2 regions of the Streptomyces sp. NPDC026377 genome follow, and region 1 is predicted to be linked to the other one. Evidence: riboswitches for the same ligand, from Rfam matches in the RefSeq annotation. Region 1 holds a riboswitch; the other holds the start of a gene.
What was found. A riboswitch is a leader RNA that binds a small molecule or an ion and turns the genes downstream of it on or off. The one in region 1 is predicted to bind glycine.
Positions count from the first base shown of each region.

Region 2: another riboswitch for glycine. It lies ahead of gcvT (glycine cleavage system aminomethyltransferase GcvT); the one in region 1 lies ahead of gcvP (aminomethyl-transferring glycine dehydrogenase).

Region 1 covers NZ_JBVHPV010000007.1:5,016-15,261, reverse strand. The annotation lists gene ACZ4MU_RS16460 (hypothetical protein) at 1-501, shown strand, start outside; gene ACZ4MU_RS16455 (DUF5999 family protein) at 872-1,078, shown strand; gene gcvP (aminomethyl-transferring glycine dehydrogenase) at 1,205-4,090, opposite strand; glycine riboswitch at 4,151-4,285, opposite strand; glycine riboswitch at 4,286-4,383, opposite strand; gene ACZ4MU_RS16445 (PRC-barrel domain-containing protein) at 4,495-4,875, shown strand; gene ACZ4MU_RS16440 (DNA polymerase IV) at 4,788-6,332, opposite strand; gene ACZ4MU_RS16435 (MerR family transcriptional regulator) at 6,389-7,015, opposite strand; gene ACZ4MU_RS16430 (bifunctional nuclease family protein) at 7,201-7,674, opposite strand; gene ftsR (transcriptional regulator FtsR) at 7,728-8,471, opposite strand; gene ACZ4MU_RS16420 (FHA domain-containing protein) at 8,532-9,479, opposite strand; gene ACZ4MU_RS16415 (DUF881 domain-containing protein) at 9,562-10,246, opposite strand, start outside.
Region 2 covers NZ_JBVHPV010000002.1:27,860-38,105, reverse strand. The annotation lists gene ACZ4MU_RS04320 (HIT family protein) at 1-486, opposite strand, end outside; gene ACZ4MU_RS04315 (L-serine ammonia-lyase) at 799-2,184, opposite strand; gene glyA (serine hydroxymethyltransferase) at 2,335-3,597, opposite strand; gene gcvH (glycine cleavage system protein GcvH) at 3,625-4,002, opposite strand; gene gcvT (glycine cleavage system aminomethyltransferase GcvT) at 4,072-5,184, opposite strand; glycine riboswitch at 5,328-5,449, opposite strand; gene ACZ4MU_RS04295 (AAA family ATPase) at 5,577-6,239, shown strand; gene ACZ4MU_RS04290 (enhanced serine sensitivity protein SseB) at 6,326-7,093, shown strand; gene ACZ4MU_RS04285 (enhanced serine sensitivity protein SseB C-terminal domain-containing protein) at 7,218-8,015, shown strand; gene ACZ4MU_RS04280 (ABC transporter permease) at 8,395-9,393, shown strand; gene ACZ4MU_RS04275 (ABC transporter substrate-binding protein) at 9,458-10,246, shown strand, end outside.

The DNA of each region.
Region 1 (10,246 bases):
CACACCCCCGCCCTGCGCGCCGCGCAGGGCCCGCTGACCCCCGAACTCCCGCTGCCGGTCCACGTGCTGGACCGCATCACCCCGGGCGCCCGCGCCCCGCACAGCCGACTGGCCGGCTGGCGCTTCCTCATCAGCGACGCGGGGAGCGCGGTCGCCGCGGCGGACACCATGCTCACCCCGGACGGCTGGGCCTTCTCGCACTTCTTCGAAGGGCCCTACATCGCCTCCACCCAGCGCGCGCTGCGCCAGGCCGAGGCGCTCACCACGGACGTCGAGGCCCGGCTGCTCTCGGTGCCCGAGCTGTACATGCTCACCCTGTGGCTGCGGCGCGACCTCACGGCCGACCCCGAGTCGGGCGAGCTGGACCCGGCCGACCTGCTGGTGCCGCTGGCGCCCGCCCCGCCCGGCATCTGCGCCCACCGGCCGCACCGGGTCTCCGAGCTGCTGCCGGTGATGACCCTGCGGCTCACCCCCGCGCCGCTGCTGAGCCAGCCCGCCTGACGGGCCGGCGGGCCCGCCGAGCCGGCCGGCCCGCCACCGCGGTCGCGCGCCTGCCAGGACCACCACAGCGCCCCGGAGCCCCCTGCGGCCCGGGGCGCTGTCGCGTACGCCCGCGCGCGCTCTCCTCCGTACGGGCTAGTCCGTAACGGTCAGTACGAACCACCCGAAGAGGCAGGGCAGTTGAGTTGAACCGGCCGCACGAGTGATGCGTCAATATGCGGTAGGAAGTGGTGCCGTGAAATCCCTGCGGATTGACGTCCGTGGGGCAACACTGGGAGCGCACCGACCGACTGAGCAACGGGGGGCGGCCATGAACACCGCATCGAGCCGCAGGACATTCACTACTACGACGCAGCGAGAGAACGCATCCATGTGCCAGCACCAGCCAGCCTGCCCGACAGCCGACTCCGCCGACCGGGAGGCCGCGCAGCTCGTGGCGCACCACCCGGAGCAGGGCTGGAGCCTGCTGTGCAACGGCGTCCTGATCTTCGAGGACACCGGTGAGCTGCTGCCGGACGGGCGGATCATCGCCCCGCACCGGGCACTGACCGCAGGACAGGTGGCGAAGGCCGCTTAGCGCGGGCCACGGGCACGGACGCCGCGCCGCGCCGCACAGGAGAACAGCACCGCACAAGAAGGGGCCGGCCCGGGGAGGAACTCCCCGCACCGGCCCCGACGTATGTCAGCCGTAGACGGCCCTACGTCAGTGGTCGTACTCGTCCAGCGGAGGGCAGGAGCAGACCAGGTTGCGGTCGCCGAAGGCGCCGTCGATGCGACGCACCGGCGGCCAGTACTTGTCGGCCTTCGAGACCCCGGCCGGGAAGACCGCCTCCTCGCGGCTGTACGCGTGGTTCCACTCGCCGCCCAGCGCCGCCGCCGTGTGCGGGGAGTTCGCCAGCGGGTTGTCGTCGGCGGGCCACTCGCCCGAGGCGACCTTTTCGATCTCGCCACGGATCGCGATCATCGTCTCGCAGAACCGGTCGATTTCGATCAGGTCCTCGGACTCGGTCGGCTCGATCATCAGCGTGCCGGCCACCGGGAACGACATGGTCGGCGCGTGGAAGCCGTAGTCGATCAGACGCTTGGCGATGTCGTCGACGCTGACGCCGGTCGCCTTCGAGAGCGGCCGCAGATCCACGATGCACTCGTGCGCCACCAGGCCGTTGGGGCCGGTGTAGAGCACCGGGTAGTGCGGCTCCAGGCGCTTGGCGATGTAGTTGGCCGCGAGGACCGCGACCTGCGTGGCGCGCTTGAGGCCCTCGGCACCCATCAGCCGGACGTACGCCCACGAGATCGGCAGGATGCCGGCCGAGCCCCAGGGGGCGGCCGAGATCGGGCCGACACCCGTCTCGGGGCCGGCGGTCGGCTGGAGCGGGTGGTTGGGCAGGTACGGCGCGAGGTGCGCGCGCACACCGACCGGGCCCACACCGGGGCCGCCGCCGCCGTGCGGGATGCAGAACGTCTTGTGCAGGTTCAGATGCGAGACGTCGCCGCCGAACTTGCCCGGCTTGGCGAGGCCCACCAGCGCGTTGAGGTTGGCGCCGTCCACATAGACCTGGCCGCCCGCGTCGTGCACCTCGCCGCAGATGTCCGCGACGTGCTCCTCGAACACCCCGTGCGTGGACGGGTAGGTGATCATCAGCACCGACAGCTCGTCGCGGTACTGCTCGATCTTGGCGCGCAGGTCCGCGATGTCGACCTCGCCGTCGTCGGCGGTCTTCACCACGACCACCTTCATCCCGGCCATCACGGCGCTGGCCGCGTTGGTGCCGTGGGCGGAGGACGGGATCAGACAGACCGTGCGCTGGTCGTCGCCGTTGGCGCGGTGGTAGGCGCGGACCGCGAGCAGACCCGCGAGCTCGCCCTGCGAACCGGCGTTGGGCTGGATGGACACCGCGTCGTACCCGGTGACCTCGGCGAGGCGCTCCTCCAGCTCATGGATGAGCGTGAGGTAGCCCCCGGCCTGCTCGACCGGCGCGAAGGGGTGGATCTGCCCGAACTCGGGCCAGGTGACCGGCTCCATCTCGGTGGTCGCGTTCAGCTTCATGGTGCAGGAGCCGAGCGGGATCATGCCGCGGTCCAGCGCGTAGTCACGGTCGGCGAGCTTGCGCAGGTAGCGCAGCATCGCGGTCTCGGAGCGGTGCTGGTGGAAGACCGGGTGGGTGAGGAACTCGTCGGTGCGCAGCAGCGCGCCCGGCAACGTGTCGGGGGCCGAGGCGTCCAGCGCCTCGATGTCGCCCTCGGCGCCGAAGGCGGCCCAGACGGCGGCGACGCGCTCGCGGTCGGTGGTCTCGTCGCAGGCGATCGAGACGGTGTCGGCGTCGACCAGGTGCAGGTTGACCGCGCCGTCCCGGGCGGCGGCGACGGCCTCGGCGGCCTTGCCGGGGACCCGGACGGTCAGCGTGTCGAAGTACGAGCCGTGCACGACCTCCACACCGGCGGCGCGCAGGCCCTCGGCGAGGATCACCGCGTACCGGTGGGTGCGGCGGGCGATCTGCCGCAGGCCGTCCGGGCCGTGGTAGACCGCGTACATGCCCGCCATGACGGCGAGCAGGACCTGCGCGGTGCAGATGTTGCTGGTGGCCTTCTCGCGGCGGATGTGCTGCTCGCGAGTCTGCAGCGCTAGGCGGTACGCCTTGTTGCCGTCCGCGTCGACGGACACGCCGACCAGACGACCGGGCAGGCTGCGGGCGAACTTCTCCTGGACCGCCATGTAGCCGGCGTGCGGGCCGCCGAAGCCCATGGGGACGCCGAAGCGCTGGGTGGTGCCGACGGCGATGTCCGCGCCGAGCTCGCCGGGCGAGGTCAGCAGGGTCAGGGCGAGCAGGTCGGCGGCGACGGTGACGATCGCGCCCAGCTCGTGGGCCTCGTCGATGACCGGCTTGAGGTCGCGGACCTCGCCGGAGGCGCCCGGGTACTGGAGCAGTACGCCGAACACACCGCGCTCGGCCACCTCGGCCGGGATGCCGCGGCTCAGGTCGGCGACGACGACCTCGACCCCCGTCGGCTCGGCACGCGTCTCTATGACGGCCACCGTCTGCGGCAGGGTGTCGGCGTCGACGAGGAAGACCCCGCCCTTGACCTTGCCGACGCGGCGGGAGAGCGCGAGCGCCTCGGCGGCCGCGGTGCCCTCGTCGAGCAGCGAGGCGCCGGAGGTGGGCAGTCCGGTGAGGTCGGCGACGACGGTCTGGAAGTTGAGCAGCGCCTCCAGTCGGCCCTGCGAGATCTCCGGCTGGTACGGCGTGTACGCCGTGTACCAGGCCGGGTTCTCCATGACGTTGCGCAGGATCACCGGCGGGGTGAACGTGCCGTAGTAGCCCAGGCCGATCATCGGCGCCAGGACCTTGTTGCGGTCGGCGAGGGAGCGCAGCTCGGCCAGGACCTCGGCCTCGGTGCGGGCGCCGGGCAGACCCAGCGCCTCGGCGCTCTTGATCACGTCCGGCACCGCCGCGGCGGTCAGCTCGTCGAGCGAGCCGTAGCCGACCTGCGCGAGCATCTTCGCCTGGGCCTCGGCGTCGGGCCCGATGTGACGCTGCTCGAAGGGGATGCCACGCTCGAGCTCGGTGAGCGGCATGCGGTTGGCGGTCATTACGGAGGCCTCCTGGTCTGCACGACCTGCGAGGGGCACCGCGGCGCGGGTGCCCGGACGGCCTCCCCCTCTGTCATCTCAACCTGAGAGCTTCACCGGGGCGCGTGGGGGCGTCCCGGCTTTCACCGTCGGTGAGGAAGGGGTGCGCGCTCGGGCCTTCGCCCGTACGTCCCCCGTCCTGCTTTCCAGAGTGACCTCGTCCGCGCGGTACGTGGGCCTGAGAGATTCCGGGGAGGATTTGCTCCTTCGGCGCCTCCGGACATCTTTCCGGAGGACTCTCCCGCACGGGGTCAGCAGCCATCGCCAGCCTACCAGCGCGTCCCGGCCCTGATCCTTCGAGTGGCCGACACCCCGGTTGTGCACTTTCGTAGTGTTACGAGCAGTTGCGACCTGTTGGAGGGACCGTGCAGACCGATATCGATCCGCGCAGCCTGATCGGCCGCAAGGCGTTCGACCGTAACGGCAACAAGATCGGCACGGTGGACGAGGTCTACCTCGACGACGCCACCGGAGTCCCCGAGTGGGCCGCCGTACGCACCGGCCTGTTCAGCCGGGACGCCTTCGTCCCCCTGGAGCCCAGCGCCCTCGTCGACGAGGCGCTGCACATCCCCTACGACCGGGCGCTGATCAAGGACGCTCCCGACTTCGGCGTCGGCCGCCACCTCTCCCCCGAACAGGAGCTCCAGCTCTACCACCACTACGGTCTGGACATCGCCGCCCCCGATCCGCTGCCCGGCACCGACCGGGACTTCGGACGGCTCGCGGGCGAGGAGGACGACGCCTGACCCAGCGCACCGCCGGGCTCTCCCGGTCCGCCGTCACCCGTCTGCTCCTGCCCGGCCCCTTCACCCGTCCGCCCGCCCGCCCCGTGCCCTGCCGGGTCCACCAGCGGCAGCGGCTCGGATGGCTCCAGGTCGGGGTCGTCCACCCGGAACGTCCGCACCCGGCCGGGCACGGGGGAAGTGGGCGTCTCGAACCGGACGGTCACCCGGCCCACTCCGCTGCCCTGCACCCAGCCGGGGCCGAAAACGCGGTGGTGCACATCGTGCCCTGCCAGCCAGCGCCGCTCGGCCGGGTCCACCGTCTCGGGCTGCTCGGGGGCCACCGCCTCCGCCTCGGTCCCGTCGGGCGCCGGCTCGGCCGGGTCCTGCCCGCCGGCCGCGCGCTCGCCCGCCGCCTGGGCGAAGAGGTCCTCCTGGGTGAAGTCGGCGAGGCCGCTGACCCCGACACCCAGCAGACGCACGCCGCCCGTGGTGTCGACGGAGTCGAGCAGCCGGCCGGCCGCCTCGCGCACCACGGCGAGGTCGTCCGTGGGCCCGCGCAGCGTCTCCGACCGGGTCAGGGTGGAGAAGTCGTATCTGCGGACCTTCAGGACGATCGTGCGGCCGGAGTGCCCGGACGCCCGCAGGCGCTGCACACAGCGGTCCGCGAGCCGTCCCACCTCGGTCATCACCCGCACCCGGTCGTGCAGGTCCACGTCGAAGGTGTCCTCCACCGACACCGACTTGGTGTCCCGCTCGGCCACCACCGGCCGGTCGTCCAGCCCGAGCGCCATCCGGTGCAGCGAGGCCCCGTGCGCCTTGCCCAGCAACCGGACGAGCTCGTCCTCCCCCGCCTCGGCCAGATCCGCCACCGTCGTCATCCCCGCCCTGCGCAGATGCTCACCCGTGGCGGGCCCCACGCCCGGCAGCGTCCTGACCGGCATCGGGGCGAGCAGCTCCCGCTCGGTGCCGGGCTCGATGAGCATCAGCCCGTTCGGCTTCGCCTCCTCCGAGGCGATCTTCGCGAGCATCTTGGACCCCGCCAGCCCCACCGACCCCGTCAGACCCGTCACCGCCAGGATGTCCGCACGCAGCCGCTGACCGGCCTCACGGGCCGACTGGGCGTCCCGCGCCACTCCCCCGGCCTCCAGGTCCACAAAGGCCTCGTCGAGGCTCAGCGGCTCCACCAGGGGCGACAACCGCCCCAGCAGCTCCATCACCTGCTCGCTGATCGAGCGGTAGAACGTGAAGCGCGGGACCAGATACGCGCCGTTGGGACAGAGCCGTCTCGCCTGCGCCATCGGCATCGCGGAGCGCGCGCCGAAGCGCCGTGCCTCGTACGACGCGGTGGCCACCACACCGCGCGGCCCCAGGCCGCCCACGATCACGGGTTTTCCGCGCAGGCTGGGCTTCGACGCCTGCTCTGCGGCGGCGAAGAAGGCATCCATGTCCAGATGCAGGATGGTCGGCGCGGCTCTCACACCACCGATGCTGCCTCACACCACTGACAATCGGCCCTCCCGGGCCCGGCCGCCCCTCAGACCGCGCGGTTGCGGCGCCGGGCCAGCTCGTCGGCCGGGTTGTTCCCGACCAGCGTCTCGCCGGTGTCGACCCGCTCGCCGTGCAGCTGGGACAGCGCGGTCTCCACATCGCGCCACACCACGCCGACCGCGATGCCGAAGACCCCCTGGCCGCCTTGGAGCAAGGTGACGACCTCGTCGGGCGAGGAGCACTCGTACACGGTCGCCCCGTCGCTCATCAGCGTCATCCGCTCCAGATCACGAAAGCCGCGCTCCCGCAGGTGCTGTACCGCGGTGCGGATGTTCTGGAGGGCGACCCCGGTGTCCAGGAATCGCTTGACGATCTTGAGGACCACGACGTCCCTGAAGCTGTACAGCCGCTGGGTGCCCGATCCGTACGCCGGACGCACACTGGGCTCGACCAGGCCGGTACGCGCCCAGTAGTCGAGCTGCCGGTAGGTGATCCCCGCCGCCGCGCACGCCGTCGGCCCCCGGTATCCGACGGTGTCGGCATCGTCCTCGCTGTCGTGAAGGGGGTGGCCACCACTCGTACCCGGCAGAGAGCTCGCAAGCGGATACGGCCCGCTCTCCCCCGGACGTCCGGGGGCCTCCCCTGCCGTACTGTCGCCGCCGCTGCTTCTCACGCCGACCCTCCGTCCTTGAACTGCCCTCACGACGGTAGGCAGTCACTCGGGGTGCGTCAACGATCGCCACACTCGGCACGCCGAGTGATAATCACCCTGAGAGTGGTTTCGCGTACCCCTCTTCCGGGAAAGGCTACTCGAATGCCCTGGAGCCGCCGGGTTTCACGGGGCTCCGGGCGCGCGGCTCACTGGCTGTTGGTGCCGAAGTCCTCGGGCGAGATCTGGTCGAGGAACTCGCGGAACTTCTCCACCTCGTCCTCCTGCTCGTCCGGGATGGCGATCCCCGCGTCGTCGAGCACCCCGTCACTGCCGTAGATCGGCGTGCCGGTGCGCAGGGCGAGCGCTATGGCGTCCGATGGCCGCGCGCTCACCTCGACCCCGCTGGCGAAGACCAGCTCCGCGTAGAAGACACCTTCGCGCAGGTCCGTGATGCGGACCTCGGTGAGCTCCTGACCCACGGCTTCCAGCACGTCCTTGAAAAGGTCGTGCGTCAGCGGCCGCGCCGGAGCCATCCCCTGCTGGGCGAAGGCGATCGCGGTCGCCTCCCCTGGACCGATCCAGATCGGGAGGTACCGATCGCCTCCCACTTCACGCAGGAGCACGATCGGTTGGTTGGAGGGCATTTCCACCCGGACACCCACGACGTCGAGCTCGTTCACACAGCAACCCTAGGACGTGCCCGGCCGGTTTGGGTAGTCGGGGACCCCCGAGGTCAGTGCAGCCGGACCCCGAGAGCGGTCTGGACCATGGCCGCGTGGAGCCGCACGGTGAGCGCCGCGAGCTCCCTGACGGTGGCCTCCGCATGCGCCCTGGTCTGCGGGTTGCGGTGCAGACGCAGGGGTGCGACCACCTGTTCGACCAGTCCGGCCTCGCGGTCGGCGGCGGCCTTCATGGCGCGAAGATGACGCGGTTCGAGACCGAATCGGCCCAGGTCCGCCACAAGACGTGCCACGTTCACCGACTCCGCGTCGTAGCCGCCCTCAGGACCGGACGAGATCAGCCCGTAGGACTCCCACTCGGTCAGCTCCGCCTCGGTGACCTCAGCGGCCACCAGAAGCTCCGTACGCCCCACACGGGACGCCGTGGGGCGCTCGGGGTCGCCCTCGCCCCCGCCGTCCGCCAGATCGCGCGCTCCGCCCGCGGTGGGCAGCGCCGGCTGCTCACCCCGGCCGAGCGCGTCCAGATGCTCGCGGATGACCTTCAGCGGAAGATAGTGGTCCCGCTGCATCCGCAGGACCTGGGCGAGCCGCTCGACGTCCTCGGGGCTGAACTTGCGGTACCCCGACGGCGTGCGCCGGGGTTCCACGAGCCCCTCGGACTCCAGGAAGCGGATCTTGGAAATGGTGACTTCGGGGAACTCCTCGCGCAGCTGGTTCAGCACCGTACCGATGCTCATCAGCCGGTCGCCCGCGGTGGCGGTGCCGTTTCCGGCACCGCCCGTCGGTGTGTGCAGCATGGGCCTTCCCTGATGGGTCTTCCCCCTTGCGGGTCCCCCCGGACGGAGTCTGGGAGAGGGTCAGACGCCGTGCTGGCTCGCGTAGAACACCAGCCGGTACTTCCCGATCTGCACCTCGTCGCCGTTGGACAGGTCGATCGAGTCGATCCGCTCCCGGTTCACATACGTGCCGTTGAGGCTGCCGACGTCCGAGACGGTGAAACGGCCGTCCGGGTTGCGACGGAACTCCACATGGCGGCGCGAGACGGTCACGTCGTCCAGGAAGATGTCGCTCTGCGGATGCCGGCCCGCCGTGGTCAGCTCGCTGTCCAGCAGGAAGCGGCTGCCCGAGTTGGGCCCGCGGCGCACCACCAGGAGGGCGGAGCCCAGCGGCAGCGCGTCCACCGCGGCCTGCGCCTCCGGCGACAGCGACGGCAGCGCCGTCTGGCCCGTCACCTCGGAGTCGTAGGCCTCCAGACCGGAGATCGAGATCGTCGACGTGGTCTCCGCGGCACGCTCGGGGACCGCACCCGGGCGCAGCGGCGCCCCGCAGTTGGAGCAGAAGCGGCTCGCGGCCGCGTTGCTGTGCCCGCACCTCGTACACACCGGCATGGACGGATCCTCCTGCCCCGGCTGGACCGCGTGGGAGCTGGTCGCGTACGGATCGGACGCGAACCCGCCACCCTGCCCCGCACTCGACGGGTCCTGGAAACCTATGCGGCCGGGACCGGCAGGGTCAACAGAAGACGCGCCCGGACCGCCCGGAATGTCGCCACCGGGGTGGCCCACCTCATCGCGGAACAGCGGGCGCTCGCCGCCCTGCTCCTCCGTCTGTCCACGACCCCGGGCACGGTGCCGGGCGGAGCCGGAGCCACCGTCCTCACGTGCGCTCTTGCCGAACAACTTCGCAAACAACTTCACGGGCGATTCCCCTTGACCGAAACAGACCCGCCCGTGGGGCAGGACGAACCCAGAATCAACACACCGGCCGACCCGGACATCCTCACAACGTCCGTATCCGCCAAACAGTTTCCACCACGCACCACGAGTTGGGTGCGCCGACCCCCCGCAAGCTCATGCCCTTGTGCGGTCCGGGACATGCGGCCCCGCGTCACCGCGAGGACGACCGAGCGTAATCAGGCCGCTTCACCGGTCGCAAGGCATCCACGACGATCTTGTCGGAACGGACCACCGTGGCCGTGGCCTGCTCCTTCTCCAGAGTCTGCACCACACCGCCGGGGATGTTGAGCGCGGGTTCGAGATCCTGTGGCTTCCCGATCACCTTGAAGACGTAAGGCGCGGTGGCCCGGTGGCCGTCGATCTCGATACCGCCGTCCGCGTCCGAGAAATAGGTGTTGGCGACCACCCGGACGTCGTTGACCTGGATGGCCTCCGCGCCGGCCGCCCGCAGCTCCTGGATGGTGTCGAGCAGTTTGTCCGCCTCGACCGCCTTCTTGGAGTCGGTGATGGTCAGCGTGATGCCGGGGCCCTGAGCGGCGACCGTGCCGGCCAGGATGCCCAGCTGGCGCTCCTTCTCCAGGGTCTGCTTGCGCGCCTCCGCCGCCTGGTTGGAGCTGGTCTCCAGCTCGGTGCGCTGCCCCTCCAGCCGCGTCTTCTCGTCCTCCAGCCGCTTGGTACGGGAGTCGAGCTCGTCGAGGATGCGCACCAGGTCCTCCTGGCGCGCCCCGCGCAGCGCGCTGTTGTCGCTGGTGGAGCGGACCTGGATGGCCAGTCCCAGCCCCAGCACGAACAGCAGCAGGGCCACGATCAGTTGGGCCCGGGTCACCCGCGGCGGC
Region 2 (10,246 bases), on a different contig from region 1:
GTTCCGGCACATGAAGTACGGGACGTCGTCGAACTCGGCGAGCTGGTCCAGGTCGGTGAGGGCGGTGGACGCGAGCCCGTCGGCCAGGATGAGCTCGTTCACGCGCCGTCCGTCGACCGGCAGGATGTGCCAGTGGGCGTGGGATATGCAGGCGCTCGACTCCATGCCGGGGCACGACCCGTGTTCCAGTACCGTAAAAGCCCCGAAGGTTTCCCGGTACGCCGGTTCGAGCGTTCCCATGAATCCGCGGAGTTCTTCGCCGAAGTCCTTTATCAGCTGCGCGAAGCTGAAATAGTGATCCACCGGCAGGAGAAGGAGATGGCCGAGCGTCATCGGTGACAGATCGGCCATCAGCCGAAAATTCTCGGTCGCGCGGATGATGCGGCTCGGTGGCTCGCCCTCGTACACCATCGAGAACGTCGTGTCCTGGGCTCCCGCGAGTTCTTCGCAGAGGTCGGATCCGGCGCACTCGATCCCGCGCGGCATGTTCCACTCCTCGGCTTGTGGAGCAGGTGAGTCCTCGGACGAAGGCCGGAAAGACGGCGATAACGTACTGTAGTCGTCCGTAACGTGCAAGCGGAGTACGGTAATTGGCCAAACTGAACCGGCGGGTTCCGATCAATGGGTGATCGGCCATTCCGAGCAGCCGGGCGGGGGTCGCCCTTTCGTTCGGGAAGCGGAATCCGTCTCCTTTCTTGCATGGCGAAAGGCGGCGGCGAGGAGACCACAGGGGTCCTCGCCACCGCCTTCGCGGACAGCCGGGGCGCTGTCAGGGGACGTCGGGTGCGCTCACCGCCGTCAGCACTCGATGATGTTGACGGCCAGGCCGCCGCGCGCGGTCTCCTTGTACTTCACCGACATGTCGGCGCCCGTCTCCTTCATGGTCTTGATGACCTTGTCCAGGGAGACCTTGTGGCTGCCGTCGCCGCGCATCGCCATCTTCGCCGCCGTCACGGCCTTCACGGCCGCCATGCCGTTGCGCTCGATGCAGGGGATCTGGACCAGGCCGCCCACCGGGTCGCAGGTCAGGCCGAGGTTGTGCTCCATGCCGATCTCCGCGGCGTTCTCCACCTGCTCGGGGGTGCCGCCGAGGACCTCGGCCAGGGCGCCCGCGGCCATCGAGCAGGCCGAGCCGACCTCGCCCTGGCAGCCGACTTCGGCGCCCGAGATCGAGGCGTTCTCCTTGAAGAGCATGCCGATCGCACCGGCGGCCAGCAGGAAGCGGACCACGCCCTCGTCGTCCGCGCCGGGCACGAAGTTCATGTAGTAGTGCAGCACGGCCGGGATGATGCCCGCGGCGCCGTTGGTGGGGGCGGTGACCACCCGGCCGCCCGCCGCGTTCTCCTCGTTCACCGCCATGGCGTACAGCGTCGCCCACTCCATCGCGTGCGCGTCCGGGTTGCCCTCGGCGCGCAGCTGGCGGGCGGTGGTGGCGGCCCGGCGGCGGACCTTGAGACCGCCCGGCAGGATGCCCTCGCGGGACATGCCGCGCGAGACGCACGCCTGCATCACGCGCCAGATCTCCAGGAGCCCGGCGCGGATCTCGTCCTCGGTGCGCCAGGCCTTCTCGTTCTCCAGCATCATGGCGGAGATCGACAGACCCGTCTCGCGCGCCAGGCGCAGCAGCTCGTCGCCGGTGCGGAAGGGGTACTTCAGGACGGTGTCGTCGGGGACGATCGGGTTCTCCCCGGCGGCCCCCTCCTTGTCCAGGGCGGACTCGTCGACCACGAAGCCGCCACCGACCGAGTAGTACGTCTTCTCCAGGAGCAGGGCGCCCTCACTGTCGTACGCGAAGACCGTCATGCCGTTGGCGTGGTACGGCAGCGCCTTGCGGCGGTGCAGGATCAGGTCCTCGTCGAAGTCGAAGGGGATCTCGTGCGCGCCGAGCAGGTTGATCCGCCCGCTGGACTTGATCCGCTCCACCTCGTCGTCGGCGCTCTCCACGTCGACCGTGCGCGGCGAGTTGCCCTCCAGGCCCAGCAGGACCGCCTTGGGGGTGCCGTGGCCGTGGCCGGTGGCGCCCAGCGAGCCGTACAGCTCGGCCCGTATCGAGGCGGTGTGGGCCAGCAGGCCCTCGTTCTTCAGGCGGCGCGCGAACATCCGGGCCGCGCGCATCGGGCCGACCGTGTGGGAGCTGGACGGGCCGATGCCGATCGAGAACAGGTCGAAGACCGAGATGGCCACGGAAAAACTCCTTGGTGAGGTAGACGCCGTTGTCTGCCGGGTGGTGCAGAACGAGCAGGTGGAACGGGCGGTGCAAGGGTTCGGGGCACCGCACTCACTGTCCAGTGTGCGCGATGCCCCGAAGGTTCGTACGAACAAAAGGGTACGAAACTACTTCAGGCCGGGATACAGGGGGTGCTTGGCGGCCAGGGCGGAGACCCGGGCGGCGAGGGCGTCCTTGTCGAAGTCCGGCTTCAGGGTCTCGGCGATGATGTCGGCGACCTCACGGAAGTCGTCCGCGCCGAAACCGCGGGTGGCCAGCGCCGGCGTGCCGATCCGCAGGCCCGAGGTGACCATCGGGGGCCGCGGGTCGTTCGGGACGGCGTTGCGGTTGACCGTGATGCCGACCTCGTGGAGGCGGTCCTCGGCCTGCTGGCCGTCGAGCTCGGAGTCGCGCAGGTCCACCAGGACCAGGTGCACGTCCGTGCCGCCGGACAGGACCGAGACGCCGTGCGCGGTGACGTCGTCCTGGACCAGGCGCTCGGCGAGGATCCGGGCGCCGTCCAGGGTGCGCTGCTGGCGCTCCTTGAACTCCGCCGAGGCCGCGACCTTGAACGAGACCGCCTTGGCGGCGATCACGTGCTCCAGGGGGCCGCCCTGGAAGCCGGGGAAGACCGCGGAGTTCAGCTTCTTCGCGAAGTCCTTGTTCCGGGCCAGGATGATGCCGCCGCGCGGACCGCCGAGCGTCTTGTGCGTGGTGGAGGTGACCACGTCCGCGAACGGCACCGGGTTCGGGTGCAGCCCGGCCGCGACCAGACCCGCGAAGTGCGCCATGTCGACCCACAGCAGGGCCCCGACCTCGTCCGCGATGCGGCGGAACTCGGCGAAGTCCAGCTGGCGCGGGTACGCGGACCAGCCCGCGATGATCACCTTGGGGCGGTGCTCCTTGGCCAGGCGCTCGACCTCGGCCATGTCCACCAGACCGGCCTCGTCAACGTGGTACGGGACCACGTTGAACTGCTTGCCGGAGAAGTTCAGGCGCATGCCGTGGGTGAGGTGGCCGCCGTGCGCCAGGTCCAGGCCGAGGATCGTGTCGCCGGGCTGGGCGATCGCGAACAGGGCGGCCTGGTTGGCGGAGGCGCCGGAGTGCGGCTGGACGTTGGCGTACTCCGCGCCGAACAGGTCCTTGACCCGGTCGATCGCGATCTGCTCGGTCACGTCCACGTGCTCGCAGCCGCCGTAGTAGCGGCGCCCCGGGTAGCCCTCGGCGTACTTGTTGGTGAGGACCGTGCCCTGGGCCTCCATGACCGCGACCGGAGCGAAGTTCTCCGAGGCGATCATTTCGAGGGTGGACTGCTGACGGTGGAGCTCGGCGTCGACGGCGGCGGCGACGTCCGGGTCCAGCTCGTGGAGGGGGGTGTTCAGAAGCGACATCGGAAGATCAGTCCTTACGCCGGAAGGTCAGCTGCCTGCGAACGCGGTGTACTCGTCGGCGGAGAGCAGGTCGTCCGGCTCGCCCTCGACGCGCACCTTGAACAGCCAGCCGCCCTCGAACGGGGCGGAGTTGACCAGCGACGGGTCGTCGACGACCTCCTGGTTGGCCTCGACCACCTCGCCCGTCACCGGGGAGTACAGGTCGCTGACCGACTTGGTCGACTCCAGCTCACCGCAGGTCTCGCCCGCGGTCACCGTGTCACCGACCGCCGGGAGCTGGACGAACACCACGTCACCGAGCGCGTTGGCCGCGTGCTCCGTGATGCCGACCGTCGAGACGCCGCCCTCGGCGTCCGACAGCCACTCGTGCTCCTTGCTGTAGCGCAGCTGCTGGGGGTTGCTCATGAGCTGAATTCTCCTGTACGAGGGGGAGTGGTGGTGAACGGAAAAGTCATGCGGGGCGTGTGCGAGGGGTCACTTCTGGCGCTTGTAGAACGGCAGCGCCACGACCTCGTACGGCTCATGCGTACCGCGAATGTCCACGCCGACACCGGAGGTGCCCGGTGCGGCGTGCTCGGCGTCCACGTACGCCATGGCGATCGGCTTGCCCAGCGTCGGGGACGGGGCGCCCGAGGTCACCTCGCCCACGACCTCCCCGTTCGCGACCACGGAGAACCCGGCGCGCGGCACCCGGCGGCCCTGTGCCACCAGGCCGACCAGCTTGCGCGGCGCCTTGGCGGCGGCGCGCTCGGCGGCGGCCTCCAGGGCCGCGCGCCCCACGAAGTCGCCCTCCTTCTCGAACTTCACGACCCGGCCGAGCCCCGCGTCGAACGGGGTGAGCCCGGTGGTCAGCTCGTGCCCGTACAGCGGCATGCCCGCCTCCAGGCGCAGGGTGTCGCGGCAGGACAGACCGCACGGCACCAGGCCCGCGGCCTTGCCCGCCTCGGTCAGCGCCTGCCACAGCTTCTCGGCGTCGGCCGGGGCCACGAAGAGCTCGAAGCCGTCCTCGCCGGTGTAACCCGTACGGGCGATCAGCGCCGGGACGCCGGCCACGGTGCCGGGCAGGCCCGCGTAGTACTTCAGGCCGTCCAGGTCGGCGTCGGTGAGCGACTGGACGATGCCCGGGGACTCGGGGCCCTGGACGGCGAGCAGCGCGTAGGCGTCGCGGTCGTCGCGGACCTCGGCGTCGAAACCGGCCGCGCGCTCGGTGATCGCGTCCAGGACGACCTGGGCGTTGCCCGCGTTGGCGACGACCATGTACTCGCTCTCGCCGAGGCGGTAGACGATCAGGTCGTCGACGATGCCGCCGTCCTCCTGGCAGATCATCGTGTAGCGGGCGCGGCCCACGCCGATGGTGGCGATGTTGCCGACGAGCGCGTGGTCCAGGGCCTTGACGGCCTCCGGGCCGGTGACGGTGATCTCGCCCATGTGGGAGAGGTCGAAGAGACCGGCCCTGGTGCGGACGGCGTTGTGCTCGTCGCGCTCGCTGCCGTAGCGCAGCGGCATGTCCCAGCCGGCGAAGTCGGTCATGGTCGCGCCCAGCGAACGGTGCGTCGCGTCAAGGGCGGTGAGACGGGGGTTGCTCATGAGGGTGTGGCTCCCAGGGCATGACGGCGAGGACGATCCTCCCCATCTGTCATCGGAACCTGAGAGGTTCGCCGGGAGACCCGGCTTGCACCTTGGGTGGAGCCGCGCCGTCCGGGAACGCGCGACCCGCTTTTCAGATCTGCCTCATCCACGCGGTACGGGGCCTGAGAGATTCAAGGGAGGGACTTGCTCCTTCGGCGCCCCGCGATCCGCCCGGCCCTTTCGGGCCGTGGGGAACTGCCGGGGACTCTCCCGCGTGGATTCAAGCGGCCGGTATGCAGTTGGCGGGCACATCATTGCACGGGTCCGCGGAACGGCACATCACTCAGCTCTCATTACCATCTCTTTACGTACATTGGGGAAGGGTCGCACGACCCGGCAAGGGGGGACCGATGACGGTGCACAGGCACACGGCGGCGAAGGCCCGCTCGGCGGTGCCCGCGCAGCGCGCCACGGCGCCCGGTGCGGCGCCCGTGGTGCGGGACCTGCGCGGGCGCGCCGGACGTGCCCCGCGCACGCTTCGGTTCGCGGCGGGCGACGTGGTGGTGGTCTCCGGGCTGCCGGGCAGCGGCAAGACGACCCTGCTGCGGCAGGCGGCGCCCGGTCTCGGCATCGACTCCCAGGACACCCGCAGGGCCTGGGAGGCCCGGCTGCCCGGGGTGCCGTACGCGCTGTACCGCCCGGTGGCCCGCGTCGCCCACTTCCTGCGGATGCACCGGGCCCTGCGGGCGGGCGAGGGCCTGGTCGTGCACGACTGCGGCACCCACGCCTGGGTGCGCTGGTCGTTGGCGCGGCGGGCGGCCCGGCGGGGGCGCGCCCTCCATCTGGTGCTGCTCGACGTCTCGCCCGAGGTGGCGCTCGCGGGCCAGGCCGCGCGCGGCCGCAGGGTCTCCGCGTACGCCTTCGCCCGCCACTGCCGGGCGGTGCCGCGCCTGATCGCGGCGGTCGCGGCGGGCCGCCTCCCCAGGGGGGTCGCGTCGGCGGTCCTGCTGGACCGGGAGGCGGCGAGGACGGTGGACCGCATCGCTTTCGGCGAGCCCCCCGGCCGGGGCTAGAGTTTCCGCGCGGGGACGGTTTCCGCGCGGGGCACGCGCGAGCGGCCCCGTACGGCCCGCAGTCACCCGCAGATGAAGGACGGCATATGAACTTCCCGCACCCGCTCCCGCAGGGCGGCGGCGGCTGGCCGGGCAACGAGCTGGAGGAGGCCCTGGCGGCGGCGCTGGGCAACCCCACGGCGGGCCCCCGCCTGATAGAGGTGATGGGCCGCAACCCCGTCTGGGTGCCGCTCCCCAACGGCGGCGGCCAGGACAGCCGGGACCTCGATCTGCCCACCATGGAGATCGACGGCGCGCCGTACGTCCCGGTCTACAGCTCCGAGCAGCAGTTCCTCCAGTGCGTCGGCCCGCACATGTCGTTCGCGATCGCGCCGGCCGTGGAGTTCGCCCGGGGTCTGCCGCCGCAGCTGGGCATCGCGCTGAACCCCGAGGGCGCGGTCGGCGTACCGCTGCCGCCGCCCGCCGTGGCCGAGCTGTGCCGGACCGGGCGCACCGCCCTGGACGGCCCCGCCACCGGCGCCCGGGTGCGGCTCTTCGAGCCCGACTGGCAGGAGGACCCGGTGGACTTCCTGGCCGCCGCCTCCGCCGAGTTCGAAGCCATCGGCGTGGTGCGCACCGCCCGCCGCGCGCTCGCCTCCATCGAAGGGGACGAGCCCACGCTCTTCATCGGGGTGGAGTTCTCCACCTGGGACGGGGCCGGGCGCAACGCCCCCATGGAGGCGCTCGGCCGGGCGCTGGGCCGCGTCCCGGTGGGCTGGCCGGTGAACCTGGTGCTGCTCGACGTCGCCCAGGACCCGGTGGGGGACTGGATGCGGGACCGGGTGCGCCCCTTCTACACGCGCCCCGCCCTCTAGTCCGCCCACGCGCGGGCCGCCGCGCCGCCCTCCCGCATAAGCTGGTTCCATAATCCGTAGAACCCCCACGGCCGCCCGCCTGTGCACCGGCGCCGCGGGGGACCGAAGAGGGGCGGGACCCAGGGTGAGTGCGTCAGGCACCGCGGCGGCCGGGCAGGTCGAGCACATGCTGCGCCAGGTGGCCCCCGGGCGCTACGACGCGTACGAGGCGCTGCTGCACGCCCTCGCCGATCCCTCCTCCGGCCGGCTGTGGATGCTGCTGTGGCACGGCGGCCCCGGCGCCCCCGACGCGCAGTACGGGAACATGGAGATCGACGGGGTGGCGTACGCACCCTGTGTGACCTCCGCCCAGGAGCTCTCCGCCAGTGGCTGGAACCGGGCCCACGAGGTGGTCACCGGCCGGGACATCGCGCGCGCCCTCTACCCCGACCGGTACGGGATCTGGCTCAACCCGCACGCCCCCGGCGGCGGGGTCGGCATCCCGTGGCCCGACCTGCGCCGGATCGCCACGGGCCTGGACCGGATGCCCGCGGGCCCGCTGCGGATCACCGAACCGGCCGTGGAGATCCCGCAGTTCTACGCCCTGCTCACGCAGCACGCGCACCGCACCCCGGCCGTGCGGGCGCTGCGCCGCGCCTGGGTGCAGCCCGCGCTCGGCACCCCCTACCTCGCCATCGGCCTCGACCTCTACGACACCGGGCCGCACTCCGTCGACGCGGTGCGCGCGATGATGCAGCAGTCGGTCGCCGCCGTCCCCGAGGGCCTGCCGGTCTCCACGGTCGCCCTCTCCGACGAGTACGACCCGGTCGGGATGTGGCTGCGCGCCAAGGGGCGGCCCTTCTACGACCGCGAGGCGCACGCCGCCCCGGCGGCCCCGGCGAGCGGCTACGGCTATCCGCCGGCCGCCCCGCGCGCCTACTGACCGCGCCCCCGCAAGTCGCACAAGCCGCACACGCCCCACCCGTACCCAACCGCCGGCCCTGTCCCGGTTGTCACCGACTGGTCCACCCAATTCGCCAGTTCATCAGGGCAGTTGGGCGACATGACCGATCTGGTCGGTTAGTGCCTGACTGGTCCGCTCAGACGATCACGACGTCCGCATAACGGAAGTCATCTGACCGCATCACGTTTAGGCAACCATTCACCGTCAGGTCTGGCGGGTGATCGCGAACGCGTTGAAGACTCCCGGCTAACAAGGGCCGGTTGGCCCGTCGCAGATCACCGCACCACCTGATGGAACAAGCCGCCACAGCGGCTGGTACGGGCCGGCCAACCGCCGGCCGGGAGGGGTCAGAGGCACTGTGACCGCACCGCTCGAGACCACCGGATCGGCTGCCGAGGTGCCGCCGGAGGCAGTACTCACGGGGGCCAAGCAGAGCCAGATCGAGGGCCGTTCACTCGGACAGATCGCCTGGACGCGCTTCAAGCGCGACAAACTCGCGGTCGCCGGTGGCGTCGTCGTCGTCCTGCTCGTCCTGCTCGCCGTTCTCTCCAAGCCCATCCAGTGGGCGTTCGGGCTCGACCCGAACGAGTTCCACCAGGATCTGATCGACCCGGCTCTGCTGGCACCCAAGGGAGCCTGGGGCGGGATGAGCTGGGAGCACCCGCTGGGGGTCGACCCGCAGTACGGGCGCGACATCCTGTCCCGCATCATCGAGGGCTCCTGGGTGTCGCTGCTCGTCGCGGGCGGCGCCACGCTGCTCTCGGTCGTCATCGGCGTGATCATGGGCGTCACGGCAGGGTTCTACGGCGGCTGGGCGGACACCCTGATCAGCCGCGCGATGGACGTCTTCCTGGCGTTCCCGCTGCTGCTCTTCGCCATCTCGATCTCCGCGTCGCTCCAGGACGGGGCGTTCGGCATGACCGGACTTCCCCTGAGGATCAGCGTGCTGATCTTCGTGATCGGCTTCTTCAGCTGGCCGTACATGGGCCGTATCGTCCGGGCCCAGACGCTCAGCCTGCGCGAGCGCGAGTTCGTCGAGGCCGCCAAGAGCCTCGGCGCCCGTGGCCCGTTCATCCTGATCAGGGAACTGCTGCCGAACCTGGTGGCGCCGATCCTGGTCTACGCCACGCTCCTGATCCCCACGAACATCCTGTTCGAGGCCGGACTCAGCTTCCTCGGCGTCGGCATCTCGCCGCCGCAGGCATCGTGGGGCGGAATGCTCTCCACCGCGACCGACCTCTACGAGGCGGACCCGCAGTACATGATCGTGCCGGGCCTGGCCATCTTCATCACGGTCCTGGCGTTCAACCTGCTGGGCGACGGGCTGCGAGACGCCCTCGACCCGCGAGGCAAGTAAGCACGCGGCACCTGCCACACACGACACATCTGCCGCAACCATCCATAGAGGGGGCATTCCTCAGGTGAAGACGAGAAAAGCGACCGTTCTGATCGCTACCGCCGTGGCGCTGACACTGGGGGCCACCGCGTGCAACGACTCCAAGGACGACGACGGGGGCAAGAAGGGCGGTAAGTCGGTCACCGACGCCGCGCTCAGCCAGATCGTGAACAAGTCCGACAAGAAGGGTGGCACCGCCACCTACGCCATGTCGGACGTTCCGGACTCCCTGGACCCGGGCAACACGTACTACGGCTGGGTGCAGAACTTCTCCCGTCTGTACGGCCGTACGCTCACCACGTTCAAGCCGGCCGCCGGCAAGGACGGCCTGACCGTGGTCCCGGACCTCGCGGAGTCGCTCGGCAAGGCCAGCCCCGACGCGAAGACCTGGACGTACACCCTGAAGAAGGGGCTGAAGTTCGAGGACGGCACGCCGATCACCTCGAAGGACATCAAGTACGCCGTCGAGCGCTCGAACTTCGCCCCCGAGGCCCTGTCCAACGGCCCGACGTACTTCAAGTCGCACCTGGAGGGCGGCGACAAGTACGAGGGTCCGTACAAGAACAAGGACCCCAAGGGCATCGCGTCCATCGAGACCCCGGACGACTCCACCATCGTCTTCAAGCTGAAGGACGCCTTCGCGGACTTCGACTACCTCGCGACGTTCTCGCAGACGGCGCCGGTGCCGAGGGACAAGGACAAGGGCGCGACCTACGTCCAGCACATCGTCTCCTCCGGCCCGTACAAGTTCGAGTCGTACGAGGAGGGCAAGGGCGCCACCCTCGTCCGCAACACGCAGTGGGACCCGAAGACC